Regions from separate parts of the Nonomuraea sp. NPDC049486 genome, predicted to be linked through region 2. Evidence: riboswitches for the same ligand, from Rfam matches in the RefSeq annotation. Region 2 holds a riboswitch; each other region holds the start of a gene.

Region 1 (3,311 bases), 430 kb from region 2:
AGAAGAAGCTGCTCAACCGCCTCGGGGCCTACCGCGTCGGCGACCCGAACAGCACCGGCGTCAAGTACACCGGCCCCGCCTCGGGGAGCGCGGCGGCGGTGCTCAACTTCGCGTACGCGCAGATCGGCAAGCCCTACCAGTTCGGCGGCACCGGCCCCGGCGGCTGGGACTGCTCCGGCCTGACGCAGGCCTCGTGGCGCGCGGCCGGCGTCTCCCTGCCGCGTACGACGTGGCAGCAGTGGGCCTGGGGCGCGAGCCGGAGGGTGTCGCTGGACGCCCTGGAGCCCGGTGACCTCATCTTCAGCGAGGGGCTGGGCCACGTGAGCATCTATGCGGGAAACGGCAAGATCGTGCACGCGCCGCAGACCGGTGACGTGGTCAAGGTCGTCCCGCTCTCCGCGTACGGGCGCCGGCTCGTCGGCGCGGTACGCCCGTGAGCCGCTGAAACGTCTGTGACTGATGTGACAGAAGGGCTCTGACACATCGTCAGGGCGGCAAGTGTGAGTATGGTCACATCTGGGTAACGGGACTGGCTTGCCAGCAGGGATCCGCGGGTCTGACAGCGGGCTTGTCAGATCGTCATGTGCTTACCGTGCCTTTGCCAGCCCATGACTTCAGGCGTAGGTTCTGGCGTCGCGGCGGACACTCCATGCCCGCCGCCGGCCATCGCCGCCGCGCCGCCGGCGCCGCGACGTGGACGAACAAGAATCCGCCGGTCACCGCCGCATCTCCGGGAACCTTCACCCGGGTGGTGGCCTGCCGAATCCGTGCAGCCAGGAGGCACGGAGCCGGGGAACCATAGATCCCGTCATTTCAGGGCGGGATCAGGGGTGAATCGGCGCGGCGACGCGCCGTAGGGCGACTTCCAGGCCCGAATCCGTCAGCTAACCCGGTAGGCGTTCGTGGAAGACTCAAGGAGCAATCCTGTCTACCTCCCCTAAGAACCCCCGTCTGTCTCGCCTTGCCGTCAGTGGCGTGGCGCTCAGCATGACCGTGACGGCCGGAGGGCTGGCCCTCCACGTCCCGGCGGCGCAGGCGGACACGGTGATCGCCCCGGCCGGAGCTTCGGTGACGACGGTCGAGGCCGTCAAGACCACTGCTTCCAAGAAGGCGACTTCGAAGAAGGTCCTGTCCAAGAAGCAGGCGAAGGCGGCCCGCCAGAAGGTGAAGGCCCACAAGGCCGTCGCGGTGGCCAAGAAGCAGATCGGTGACCCGTACCGCTACGGGGCCACCGGGCCGCACGCCTTCGACTGCTCAGGTCTCGTCCAGTTCGCCTGGCGGAAGGCCGGGGTCAAGATCCCGCGCGTGACGAACAGCCAGTTCGCGGGCATCAGGAAGAAGGTCTCCTACAAGAACCTGAAGCCGGGTGACCTGATGTTCTTCCGCGGGCTCGGCCACGTGGGCATGTACATCGGCAAGGGCAAGATGGTGCACTCGCCGAGCTCGGGCAAGACGGTGCGCGTCGAGAAGCTGAACGGATGGCGCAAGTCGTCGTTCGCCGGCGCGGTACGCCCCGGTCTGTGACCGATCGCGAAGGCCCCGCCCCTGACTGGGGGCGGGGCCTTCGTGATGCGTGGGACGGGCGTCCCGCCGCTAGCATCGGACAGCATGTCCGGGATCGTGGGCCGTCGAGCGGTGGTGACGGGGCTGGTCCTCGCCGTGGCCGCGGCCGGCGGGGCGGCGCCGGAGTCGTGGTCCGCCGGGGTGCCCGACGAGCTGGCCGGGGTGCGGGAGCTGTGGCGGGGCGAGCTGGGCGTCGCGCGCGGCGAGCGGGCGCTGGTCGCCGGGCAGCGGGCCGATCCCGGGCTGCTGGCCGATCTGGCGCGGCGGGCCGACGCGGCGGGGCGACGGGTGTCGGGCGTGCTGGGCCGGCCCGTGCGCCCGCTGGTGCTGGTGCCCGCGTCAGGAGAGCAGGCCGCGCGGCTGGCCGGCGTCGCCGACGTGCGCGGGCTGGCGGCGGTGGCCGACGGGCGGCGGGTGATCGTGGTGCCCGAGGGTTTCGCGCGGCTCAACCCGACCGGCAGGGACGTGGTGCTCGCCCATGAGCTCACGCACGTCGCCGCTGGCACCGACGGGCTGCCCGGCTGGCTGTACGAGGGATTCGCCGACTACGTGGCCTATCGGGACGCGGGGCTGGCGGTCACCGTGGCGGCGGCCGAACTGGCGGCCGAGGTGCGGGCGGGGCGGCTGCCGGACGAGCTGCCCGGGGCCGGTGACTTCGGCTCCCGGGGGGACGCGCTGGCGCGGGCGTACCAGGAGGCGTGGCTGGCGTGTCGGTTCCTGGCCGAGAGCGCGGGCGAGGGGACTCTGGTGAGGCTCTACCGTGATGCCCAGAGTGTCGGCACCGACCGGGCACTCGCCGCGCGGGGGCTCACGCTCGGCGGCCTGACCCGGGGGTGGCGCGCGTACGTGCGGGACCAGCTGGGGTGAGAGGACGCGAAGTGGACGACGGCCACGACAGGAACGCCGCCGCGGGCGAGCAGGCCGGGACCCGATCCGGCGGCGAATCCGCCCACGAGAACGGTCCGCGCCCGGATGACGGACAGACGCCCCCAACGGACGGCGGGCCGGAGCCCAAGGACGGTGGGGCTGGCCGGAGGGGGCGGCGGCAGGCTGGGGTGGCCGGGGTCGTGCTGGGGGTCGGGATCCTCGTGGTGGTGGGGCTGACGACGCCGTGGCAGGCGCTGCCGGGGGCGCCGGAGGTGGCCGCCGACCCGGCCGCGGACTTCACCGCCGGGCAGATCGCCCGCGCGCAGGCGTTCGACGCGGCCACCGGCATGCCCGGCTACCTGTCGCTCGGCCTGACGCTGGTGTTCGCGGGCCTGCTCGTCGCCACCCCGCTGGGCGCCAGAATCCTCGGGGTGCTGCGCGGGCCGTGGTGGGTGCGGGTCCTGCTGGGGGTGCTCGTGCTCACGGTCGTCGAGGAGGCGCTGCGCTGGCCGCTCGGCGTCTGGTTCGAGACCGTGCTGCGCGACTACGGCCTCTCCACGCAGGACTGGGCGTCCTGGACGGGCGACCGGCTCAAGAGCATCGCCATCAACACGGCTCTGCTGGGCGTGATGGTCGTGGCGGTGGTGGCGCTGGCCCGGCGGTTCAGGCGCTGGTGGATCCCCGCCGCGGCGGGGGCGTTCGCGCTCACCGTGGCGGCCTCCTTCGTCTACCCGGTGGTGTTCGAGCCGGTGTTCAACGACTTCAGGTCCATGCCCGAAGGCCCGCTGCGGACGAACCTGCTGGCGATGGCCGAGCGCGACGGGGTGCCGGTGGAGGACGTGCTGGTGGCCGACGCCTCCCGCCGCACCACCGCGCTGAAC
Region 2 (3,311 bases):
GAAGATCAGGTAGATGACCTCCAGCACGGACGACAGCCGTCCGGCCAGCTCCTCGCCCGCGGGGACCTCGAACGGCACCTTCCGCGTGGCCAGGGTCCGCTTCGCGCGGACGATCCGCTGCGCCACCGTCGGCTCGGACGTCAGGAACGCGCGCGCGATCTCGTCGGTGGACAGGCCGCCCAGCACCCGCAGCGTCAGCGCCACCCGGGCCTCGGTGGACAGCACCGGATGGCACGCGGTGAACACCAGCCGCAGCAGGTCGTCCTCGATCTCCTCGGGGCCGGGCGGCTCCTGTCCGGGGTCGTCCTCCAGGGCGCGGCCGATCTCGGCGAGCTTGCGCTCGTAGCGTTCCCTGCGGCGGATCAGGTCGACGCCCCGGCGTTTGGCCACGGTCATCAGCCAGGCGCCCGGATTGCGTGGCACGCCCTCGCGGGGCCACTGCTCCAGCGCCGCGACCAGCGCGTCCTGTGCCAGCTCCTCGGCCAGGCCGACGTCGCGCACCAGCCGGGCCAGCCCGGCGATCAGCCGCGCCGCCTCGATCCGCCACACGGCCTCGATGGCCCCATGCGTCTCCGAAGCTGTCACGGGCCCATCGTATGGTCACCCCGTCCGGGACATGCCCGGCACTCACCTCAGCGCGGGAAGCGAGAAACGCTTTCAGGGAGCGCCGCCCCCGGCATGTGTGCCCGGCTACCGGCTGGAGCGGCGGATGGCCGTCTTCGGGGTGTGTGCCGGGCCAACGGCTGGAGCGGCCGACGGCCGTCCGAGGCGTGCGTGCCGCCCCGGCTGGAGCGGCGAACGGCCGTCTCCCGCGTGTGTTTCGGCTCCCGTTCAAGCGGCGGACGGCCGTCCCCGGCGCGTGTGCCGCCCTGGTTGAGGGCGGCACACGCGCCTGGGCGTGGGCGGCACCCATGCCTGGGTGTGGGTGGCGCGTTCTTGGCAGGCGTCTGGGGGGTCGCCCTGGGGCTGCCGTCAGGCGTTCGGGGGGTTGGTCTCCAGGGACTCGCGGAGGGCTTTGTCGCGCTCGGCGGTCTCCGGGGTGAGGGAGGTCTCCGGCATGTCGGCCGCGTCGAAGACCTCCCAGAGCTCCAGGCCGACCCCCTCGCCGCCCTCGGGGACGGGGACGCGCAGGGCCCATTCGACGGCCTCTTCGCGGGACTTGACCTGGATCAGCCAGAAGCCGGCGATGATCTCCTTGGTCTCCGCGAAGGGCCCGTCGATGACCTTGGGCTTGCCGGGGCCGTAGGCGATGCGGGCGGCGCGGGAGCTGGGGGCCAGCCCTTCCGCCGCCAGCAGGACGCCGGCCTTGGCCAGCGACTCGTTGTAGGCCATCATGTCGTCGACGAGCTGCCGGCTCGGCATGACGCCCGCCTCGGTCTCGGCGCTGCCCTTTCCGATGATCATGAACTTCACGGTGCTTCTCCTTCGAATCCCGGTCTCGCCGACGCGTCGAACGAGCGGCGTCCGCATCGACACCTCAGGGATTCTTCCGGACAATCAGGCGGCGTACTCGGGGTAGCCGTAGCCGACGACCTGAGACTTGGGACGGATGCGCTCCTCGACGAGCCCGTTGCCGGTGTTGCCCTCGATCGTGGAGATCGTCCCGTCGCGGTTGTCCTTGACCACGAAGCCCACGTGCTGGATGGAGCCGAGGCTCTTGCTGCCGTTCCAGGCGAAGAAGACCACGGCGCCCGGCTTGGCCAGGGTGCCCCAGCGGCCGTTGTTCTGGAACCACCGCGCGTGCGTCACCGTGTAGGCGTCCCAGCCCACCTGCGCGCGGGCGCCGGTCTGCTCGCCGACCCAGGAGACGAACATCGCGCACCAGGGGGCGTTCAGGTAGGCGGCGGGGTGGCCGCCGTCACGGGCGATGGTCTCCTGGGCGCGCTGCGAGTTCGCGTACCACTCCTGGAACTTCGTGCCGCCGCCCCGCGCGTTCTCCCTGATGCCGATCTGCTCCCTGGCCAGGGCGAGCACCTGGGCTGCGGTGACGTCGATCTTGTCCTTCTCGGCGGGCTTCGCCTCCTGGGAGGCGGTCTGGCCGGCCTCCGCCTGGGCCGTCAGCGAGAGATCGTCTCCGTTGACCGGGTCGGCGTGGGCGGGGAGGGCGGAGCCCATGAAGCAGGCGACGAAGGTGGCGCCGAGGGCGGCGCGGACGTAATGCGGTTGGGTGGCACGGGGGAGGCGATGCATGACCATCGAGGGGATGTACTCCTTGCTTCCATGCCGCTTACCGGGTTAGCTGACGGGTTCGGGCGTGGAAGCTGCCCTACGGCGCGCGAGGCGCCGATTCACCCCGGAAGAAGTGGGTCCCCGGTTCCGCGCAAGGCGGATTCAGCGGTCGCAGGACGATCCTGCGATACGACGGTGTTCTCGGACACGACCGGGCAAACCGGACGTATGCCGTGAATGCGGAGTAAAGTAACGCATCTGGCAAGAAACTGGCAAGTCTTCAAAGCCGCGGCTAGCGGATCTGCGCCCGCGCCTCCGCCAGAACCCGCATGATGGCAAGGCTCTCGTCAAGCGGCATGATCTCGCTCTCGGTACGACCCCGCGCCAGGCAGTCGCGGACCTCGCGCAGCTCGCCCGCGTACCCGTTGTCCGCCGGATCGTCGAGCGCGTGCTCCTCCGGCTCCATCCCCGGCCCGCTGAGCACGACCCGCCGCGGAGCCCAGAACGGGGCGTCGATGTCGGCCCGCATCCCGGTGCCGACGACGGTGGCGTCGTTGGAGTAGGCGCCGAGCAGCGAGCACTCCACCAGCGCCCGCCTGCCGCCCGGATAGCTCATCAGCCCGCCCGCCTCGGCGTCCACGCCGCCCGGGGACAGCGAGCCGGTGATGCGCGTGCTCTCCGGCGTTCCGAGGAACAACTGGGCCAGCCCCATGGGGTAGATGCCCAGGTCGAGCAGGGCGCCGCCGCCCAGCTCCGGCGCCCAGAGCCGATGCGCGGGATCGTACGGGTGCGCGAAGCCGAACGAGGCGCGCACCGAGCGGATCTCGCCGAAACGCCCGTCGCCGGCGAGCATGCGGATCAGCGGGTTGAACCGCATCCACATCGCTTCCATCAGGAAGACCCCGGCCTCGCGGGCCAGCCGGACCATCCGTTCGGCGTCGGCCGTGGTGGCGGCGAGCGGCTTCTCGCACAGCACGGCCTTGCCCGCCGCGATGGCCGCCTCGGCCACCTCCAGGTGCTGGGCGTGCGGGGTGGCGACGTAGACGGCGTCCACGGCCGGATCGGCGCACAGCTCGGCGTAGGAGCCGTGGGCGGACTCGGCGCCCAGTGTCGCGGCCAGCGCCTTGGCCCGGCCCAGGTCG
Region 3 (3,311 bases), on a different contig from region 2:
CGATGAGGTTGACGGTCGTCTCGTGACCGGCCACCAGCAGCAGCACGCACGTGGCCAGCAGCTCGCGCTCGGTCAGCTCCTCGACCTGGACGAGCGCGCTGAGCAGGTCGTCGGCCGGCCGCTCCCGCCGCAGCGCGATGAGACCCTGGAAGTAGTCGTGGAACTCGCGCCGGTGGCGTTGTGAGCGCTCGGTCAGCTCGTCGGTGACGATCGGGTCGAGGCTGCGCGCCATGGTCTCGCTCCAGCCGCGGAAGCGCTCGTGGTCCGCCGCCGGCACGCCCAGCATCTCGCTGATCACCATGACGGGCAGCGGGTAGGCGAAGTCGCGGACCAGATCGGCCTCGTCGGGCAGCGCGGCGATCAGGTCCGCGGTGATCGTCTCGATCCGCGGGCGCAGCCGCCGCACCATGCCGGGCGTGAAGGCCTTGCTGACGAGTCCGCGCATCCGGGTGTGGTCAGGCGGGTCCATCATGAGGAACGAACGGACCGGTTCGTCCGGCCCGGCGGGCGCGGGGGTGGGGCCGTGACCGAAACGCGGGTCGCGCAACAGGGCCGAGCAGAGCTCGTGGGAGGTGGCGACGAGCAGCCCGCCGCGCGTCCGGAAGAGCGGCCCGCTCTCGCGCAGCTTCCGGTATCGGGAATACGGCTCGCGCAGGAACGCATAATCGTACGGATCGAAACCCAGCATGTCGCTGGGGCTCAGCGTGGACGGCGGCGCGCTGTCAGAGTCCTTGTGATCGATCATTGCGCTTGGAAATGTGCCGACATACGCCGAGTACTTCACGTAGGACGGATCATGTCAATGGCTATGGTCAAGTAGGGCAGATCTTACGCTTGACGGCCTTTGCCGGATGCGTTTACGTAGTCGGGGCGAGCAGCCTTTCGCTCGTGCCAGGACGTCACCGAGTAGTGCTGTTGGGGGGGAGGGCTCCCGATGGATGTGCTCAGTGAAAATGTTGAACTGAGCCATGCAGATCTGGCGTTGCTGGCGGAGCTGGCCAAGGGCGTCACAGTAGACCGAGTGGGGAGGCGCCTTGATTGCAGCGGCCGCACGGTGCGCCGAAGACTGAGGGGCATCTGCGACCGGATCGGGGTGGCCACGGCCATCGAAGCCGTGGCCTGGGCCGCGCGCCGCCAGCTGATCTAGCCGTCAGTCGGCGATGCGCACCGCTCCGGCGTAGGGGCGCCGGTCGAGTGAGGCGATGCGTACGACGTCGCCCGTGCGCGGCGCGTGCACCATCATGCCGCCGCCGAGGTAGATGCCCACGTGGTGCAGGTCGCTGTAGAAGAAGACCAGGTCGCCGGGGCGCAGCTCCTCGCGCGCGATGTGCCTGCCCGCGGTCCACTGGTCGCCGGTGTAGTGCGGCAGCGAGATGCCGACGCGCTGGTAGGCGGCCATGACCAGCCCCGAGCAGTCGTAGCCGTTGGGGCCTTCCGCGCCCCAGACGTACGGCTTGAGCTGCTGGGTGAGGGCCCAGCGGGCGGCCTGGGCCGCCTTGCCGTCGCCGGGGATGGGCAGGGTCACCTTGACGGCCCTGGTGCCGGGGCGGCCGGCCTCGCCGAGCGCGCGCTGGAACAACCGGCTCTCGACCTTGGTGACGAGCTTGGAGATCCGGTCGCGCTTGGCGCCGAGGTCCTTGACGATCTTGTTGACCTCGTCGATGCGGGTCTGGGCGCCGGTCCTGGCCCGCTCGGCCGCGTCCATCGCCTTGGTCAGCTTGAGGACCTCCTCGCTCTGCTGCTGTCGCAGGGCGTAGGTGGTGGCCGCGCGGTCGAGGTAGCTCTCGGGGTCGCCGCCGGTGGTGAAGGCGAGCACCCGGCTGAGGCCGCCCGACATGTATTCGGCCTCGACCAGCTGCGACGCCCTGGTCTTCTTCGTGGCCAGGTCGGCCTCGCTGGCGGCGAGCCTCTTCTTGGCGTTCTCCACGGCCTTCTTGGCCGTCTTGAGCTTCTCGCGCTGCCCGTTGTACTGCTCGGTGAGGGTCTCGATCTCCAGGTGCATCTCCTCGACCTGCTCGGAGAGCTCCTTGAGCGAGGGCTTGGGGTCGGCGGCGACGGTCCCCGCGGGAGCGGCGACGAGCAGCGCGGCGAGGGTGGCGCCCACGATGCCCAGCCTGCGGCCGTAGCCGGCCCGTTCCGGAGGGCGGGCGCGCTCGCCCGCGGAACTCCCCCTGCGGTCGCGCGTGCGCTTCACCAATCGAGCTCCTTCCGTAGCGCGCCGACCGGGCTAGCTGACGGGTTCGGGCTCGGACCGGCCCTACCGAGCGAGGTGCTCGGACTCACCCCTGGTGGCGCCGCTCGAACGCCGCCGGCGGGTCCCCGGCTCCCCTTGCGGGGATTGGGCGCGTCTCCGCGCCACATGCGCGGGGACATCGACGCTGGACACTAATGCACCGAGGGTTCCTGCTCAACCGGAACTACAGACTCTGTAGAGATTTCACAACCGGGGGGTCACAAGGTGGTCTCGTAAAGCCCGGTATGGCAAAGACTTCATGTCCTCTTTGTGCCTGCTTGGACCAGGCATGGAACGGTAGGAAACCTCCAACGCCACAGGTGCTCGTACAGCCACGAGACGTTACAAGATGGGCGCAAGTCCGGGGTTAGGGGTGAGCCGTAATCACAAACTGTAGGCTGGAGGGTCATGGAGCAGGTCGCCGAACGTCCCCTTCCCGACACGCAGGTCCTGGTCCGGCGTGCCCGGACGCCGGACGTCAAGGCCATCAAATTCCTGGTCGACACCTATGGAGGCCCCGGCCCCCGGCTGCTGGAGAAGGCCACGGTCACCCTGTACGAGGACGTGCAGGAGTTCTGGGTCGCCGAGCGCGACGGCAAGGTCGTCGGCTGCGGGGCGCTGCACGTCCTCTGGGAGGACCTGGCGGAGATCCGCACCGTGGCGGTCCACCCGGAGGCGCGCGGGCTGGCCATCGGCCACCGCATCGTCACGGCCCTCATCGACACGGCCAAAGAACTCGGCCTGCAGCGTGTTTTCTGCCTCACATTCGAGGTCGACTTCTTCGCGAGACACGGATTCCGGGTGATCAAAGGCACCCCGGTCTCGCCCGAGGTCTACGCCGAACTCCTGGCCTCGTACGACGAGGGCGTGGCCGAGTTCCTGGACCTGGAACACGTCAAGCCCAACACCCTGGGGAACACACGGATGTTGCTCCACCTGACCTCGGGTGATGCGGATCTTGACTGACAGAAAAGGTGATTGTTGATACCCATGTCGATACGTTGTCCAGGACAGGCATGTGCCCTGACACGTGCCACATGCGCACGCGAAGCGAGGTGACACGGTGAGCACCGGACAG
Region 4 (3,311 bases), on a different contig from region 2:
CCACACCGAACACGGCGGCCAGCAGGCCCGCGACGATCCACAGTGCGAGGTTCATGGGGGTCCCGTTCTCACGCGGCTTGAAATGTTCAACAGGACCCTAGAGGGTGCGGCGGTCCGTCCGTGCGAGCGGCCCTGGCCGGGCCGCTCGCACGGAGACCGCTATCGCTGTGCGGCCGCGGCGCCGGCCCAGCCGAGCAGGGCCTCGGCGGTCTGGAAGCGGCGGCTGGAGCTGGTCTCACCGAGGAGGACGCCGACGAGCCGGCTGCCGCCCCGATCGGCGGCGAAGGCGAGCGTGTAACCGGCGGCGCGGGTGTAGCCGGTCTTGACGCCGAGCGCGCCGGAGGTGCCGAGCAGGCGGTTGGTGTTGCGCCATGAGTACGAACGGCGCTCGGAGGTCGCGGGGACGGTGTGGTACTGGGTGGAGGTGACCTTCTCCAGGGTCGGGTTCTCCAGCACCTTCTGGGCCAGGCGGACCTGGTCGCGGGCGGTGGAGTGGCCGCCGCCGCCGTAGGGCATGCCGTCCGCGTTGACGTACAGCGTGTCGTTCATGCCGAGCTGCCGGGCGGTGGCGTTCATCGCGGCCACGAACTCCTCGACGTCCGGCCCGTACGTGCGCGCGAGCGCGTGCGCGGCGTCGGCGCCGGAGGGCAGCATGAGCGCGTGCAGCATGTCCTCGACGGTCAGCGTGTCGCCGGCGCGCAGGTGGGCGACCGCGGCGCCGCCCCTGGCGGCGTAGCCGACGTCGGCGGTGGTGACCTCGACCTTGTCGGTGGGCTCGGCCCGCTGGAGCACCACGTACGCGGTCATCATCTTGGTGAGGCTGGCGACCGGCCTGCGCAGGTCGGCCTCCTTGCTGAAGTGGACCTGGCCGGTGGTGGCGTCGACCAGGTGGGCGGCCGTGGCCAGGACGGCGGGGGCGGCTTCGGCCTGCGCGGCGTCGACGGGGGTGGCGACCGGCGGGGCGGCGTGGGCGGCGGTGCTGCCGGCGGTCAACGCCGCGGCGGCGACGGCGAGGCTGATCAGCGCTCCGCCGAACCGGTGGGTGACGTTCATCTCGGGGCTTGCTCCTAGCTTCCATGCCGCCTACCGGGTTAGCTGACGGGTTCGGGCGTGGAAGTGCCCTACGGCGCGTGGTGCGCCGATTCACCCCGAGGGGAATGGGTCCCCGGCTCCGCGAACGGATTCGGCGGCCGTGCGCTCCCCGGGGGTGGGGCACGCACGGTCTGGGCAAATGAAGCCTCAACGTAATGCAATCTGACAAACGTCGCAACTCGCCATGATTAGGACTTGACCTCCGATATCGCCGGTCATGCTCCCGGCCGGACGACCATCAGCACGACCACGGCCGCCCAGACCAGGTTGTAGAAGCCGGCGAGCATGGACAGCGCGCGCAGCCGGCTCCCGTCGTCCGGGTCGCGCAGCGCGTCCCGCTGGCGCGGGTAGATCTGGGTCGCCAGCAGGACGGCCGCGACGCCGGTCAGCACCATCGAGGCGACGATCCAGAGCTCCCCCATCCGGCCCTGCGCGAGGGCCATCACGATGCCGACGGCGGGCACCACCAGACCGAACAGGCTGTAGCCGCGGGTGATGCGGTGCAGGGCGGCGGCCACGGCCGGGCTGCGCTCGCCCTCGCCCGGCGGGCCCGCCACGGGGGCGTAGCGGGGAAACAGGCTCGCGGCCACGGCCGAGCCCCCGACGAACACGATGGCCGCCAGGACGTGCACGGACAGCAGGACGTGATCCCTCACGTTCGATCCTCCAACCTTCAGGGTGACTGAAGCTTAGCGGAAGCTTCAGGCACTCTGAAGGTTGTCCCACCTCCCAGCCGGCGGCGGAGGCGCCCTTGACGGTTGTGGTGTTGGCGTTAACACTTGGCACACATCTCTCCACCAGCAAGTGAGCACGACGAAGCAACCAGTTGTGTTAGCGCTAACACAACTGGTCGACCCCACCCCCCAAGGAGTCCTCGTGTTGGCTTCCCTGCCGGGCACGGTGCGCCGGATCCTGACGCTCGCCGTCGTCACGATCGTCCTGTCAGCCCTGTTCACGACCGGCCGCGCCCAGGCGGCGCCCGGCCCGTCCTTCACCAACCCCGTCGTCCCGACGCCCAACAGCGCCGACCCGACGCTGGTCTTCCACAACGGCTTCTACTACTACGTCGCCACGACGTGGAACTCCGACGTGGTCATGCGCCGCTCGGCGACGATCGCCGGGCTGCGCAGCGCGCCCGAGCAGGTCGTCGTACGGACAGGCGGCAACACGATGTGGGCGCCGCACCTGGAGATGGTCGGGAGCCGCTGGTACCTGTACTACTCGGTGGAGCAGGGCAGCCTGCCCCGCCGCACCCACGTCGCCGAGAGCGCCGGGTCCGACCCGATGGGGCCCTACACCGTCCGCGGGATCGTCAACCTGATGCCCGACAACGGATGGGCGATCGACGCCAGCCTGCTCAAGCTCGACGGCAACCTCTACATGACGTTCTCGGCGTTCGCGTCCGACGGCCTGCAGTCGCTGTTCATCGCGCCGATGTCGAACCCGTGGACGGCGAGCGCGTTCGGCAGGCGGATCTCGGCCCCGACCCTGGACTGGGAGCGTCAGAACGGCGCCGTCAACGAGGGCTCCTTCGCGCTGCAGCGGGGCGGCCGCACCTTCCTGACCTACTCGGCCAGCCACTGCAACGGCCCCAACTACAAGCTCGGCATGCTGGAGTACCGCGGCGGTGACCCGCTGTCGGCCGCGTCCTGGACCAAGTTCGCCAGCCCGATCTTCCAGCGCAACGACGCGAACGGCGTCTACGGCCCCGGCCACCACTCCTTCTTCACCTCGCCCGACGGCACCGAGACCTGGATCGCCTACCACGCCAACTCCTCGTCGAGCCAGGGCTGCGGCACCACCCGCACCACCCGGGTGCAGAAGATCTCCTGGAACGCCGACGGCACGCCCGACCTCGGCGTCCCCGTCTCGACCTCGACCGTGATCCCCGGCCCCTCGGGCGAGCCCACCCCTGCCACGGCGCGGATCCGCAACCGGCACAGCGGCCTCTGCCTGGACGACTACAACTGGGTGACCACGCCGGGCGCGGAGGTCCGCCAGTGGACCTGCAACGGCCTCGCCACGCAGGACTGGCAGATCACCCCGGCCGCCGACGGCTACTCCACGATCACCAACCGGCACAGCGGCCTGTGCCTGGACAACTACAACTTCGGCACCACCCCAGGTTCCGAGGTACGCCAGTGGACCTGCAACGGCCTGGCCGTCCAGCAATGGCGCGTCACGTCCGTGGGAGGCGGCTACTCCACCCTCACCAACCG

Evidence for each region. A riboswitch is a leader RNA that binds a small molecule or an ion and turns the genes downstream of it on or off. The one in region 2 is predicted to bind cyclic di-AMP.
Region 1: it holds a riboswitch for cyclic di-AMP, as region 2 does, so the genes downstream of both, AB0K05_RS05760 (C40 family peptidase) here and AB0K05_RS07810 (CHAP domain-containing protein) in region 2, are expected to answer to the same signal.
Region 3: it holds a riboswitch for cyclic di-AMP, as region 2 does, so the genes downstream of both, AB0K05_RS13455 (C40 family peptidase) here and AB0K05_RS07810 (CHAP domain-containing protein) in region 2, are expected to answer to the same signal.
Region 4: it holds a riboswitch for cyclic di-AMP, as region 2 does, so the genes downstream of both, AB0K05_RS39955 (serine hydrolase) here and AB0K05_RS07810 (CHAP domain-containing protein) in region 2, are expected to answer to the same signal.

Annotation. Positions count from the first base shown of each region.
Region 1 is NZ_JBFAPV010000002.1:181,661-184,971, forward strand. It holds gene AB0K05_RS05755 (NlpC/P60 family protein) at 1-437, shown strand, start outside; cyclic di-AMP (ydaO/yuaA leader) riboswitch at 748-914, shown strand; gene AB0K05_RS05760 (C40 family peptidase) at 976-1,524, shown strand; gene AB0K05_RS05765 (hypothetical protein) at 1,609-2,430, shown strand; gene AB0K05_RS05770 (M48 family metallopeptidase) at 2,427-3,311, shown strand, end outside.
Region 2 is NZ_JBFAPV010000002.1:616,572-619,882, forward strand. It holds gene AB0K05_RS07800 (RNA polymerase sigma factor) at 1-585, opposite strand, end outside; gene AB0K05_RS07805 (YciI family protein) at 973-1,404, opposite strand; gene AB0K05_RS07810 (CHAP domain-containing protein) at 1,498-2,196, opposite strand; cyclic di-AMP (ydaO/yuaA leader) riboswitch at 2,210-2,347, opposite strand; gene AB0K05_RS07815 (Gfo/Idh/MocA family oxidoreductase) at 2,462-3,311, opposite strand, start outside.
Region 3 is NZ_JBFAPV010000004.1:214,747-218,057, forward strand. It holds gene AB0K05_RS13445 (cytochrome P450) at 1-745, opposite strand, end outside; gene AB0K05_RS13450 (LuxR C-terminal-related transcriptional regulator) at 935-1,147, shown strand; gene AB0K05_RS13455 (C40 family peptidase) at 1,151-2,194, opposite strand; cyclic di-AMP (ydaO/yuaA leader) riboswitch at 2,201-2,355, opposite strand; gene AB0K05_RS13460 (amino-acid N-acetyltransferase) at 2,642-3,199, shown strand; gene AB0K05_RS13465 (RDD family protein) at 3,297-3,311, shown strand, end outside.
Region 4 is NZ_JBFAPV010000021.1:52,094-55,404, forward strand. It holds gene AB0K05_RS39950 (DoxX family protein) at 1-55, opposite strand, end outside; gene AB0K05_RS39955 (serine hydrolase) at 160-1,053, opposite strand; cyclic di-AMP (ydaO/yuaA leader) riboswitch at 1,066-1,199, opposite strand; gene AB0K05_RS39960 (hypothetical protein) at 1,308-1,748, opposite strand; gene AB0K05_RS39965 (family 43 glycosylhydrolase) at 1,969-3,311, shown strand, end outside.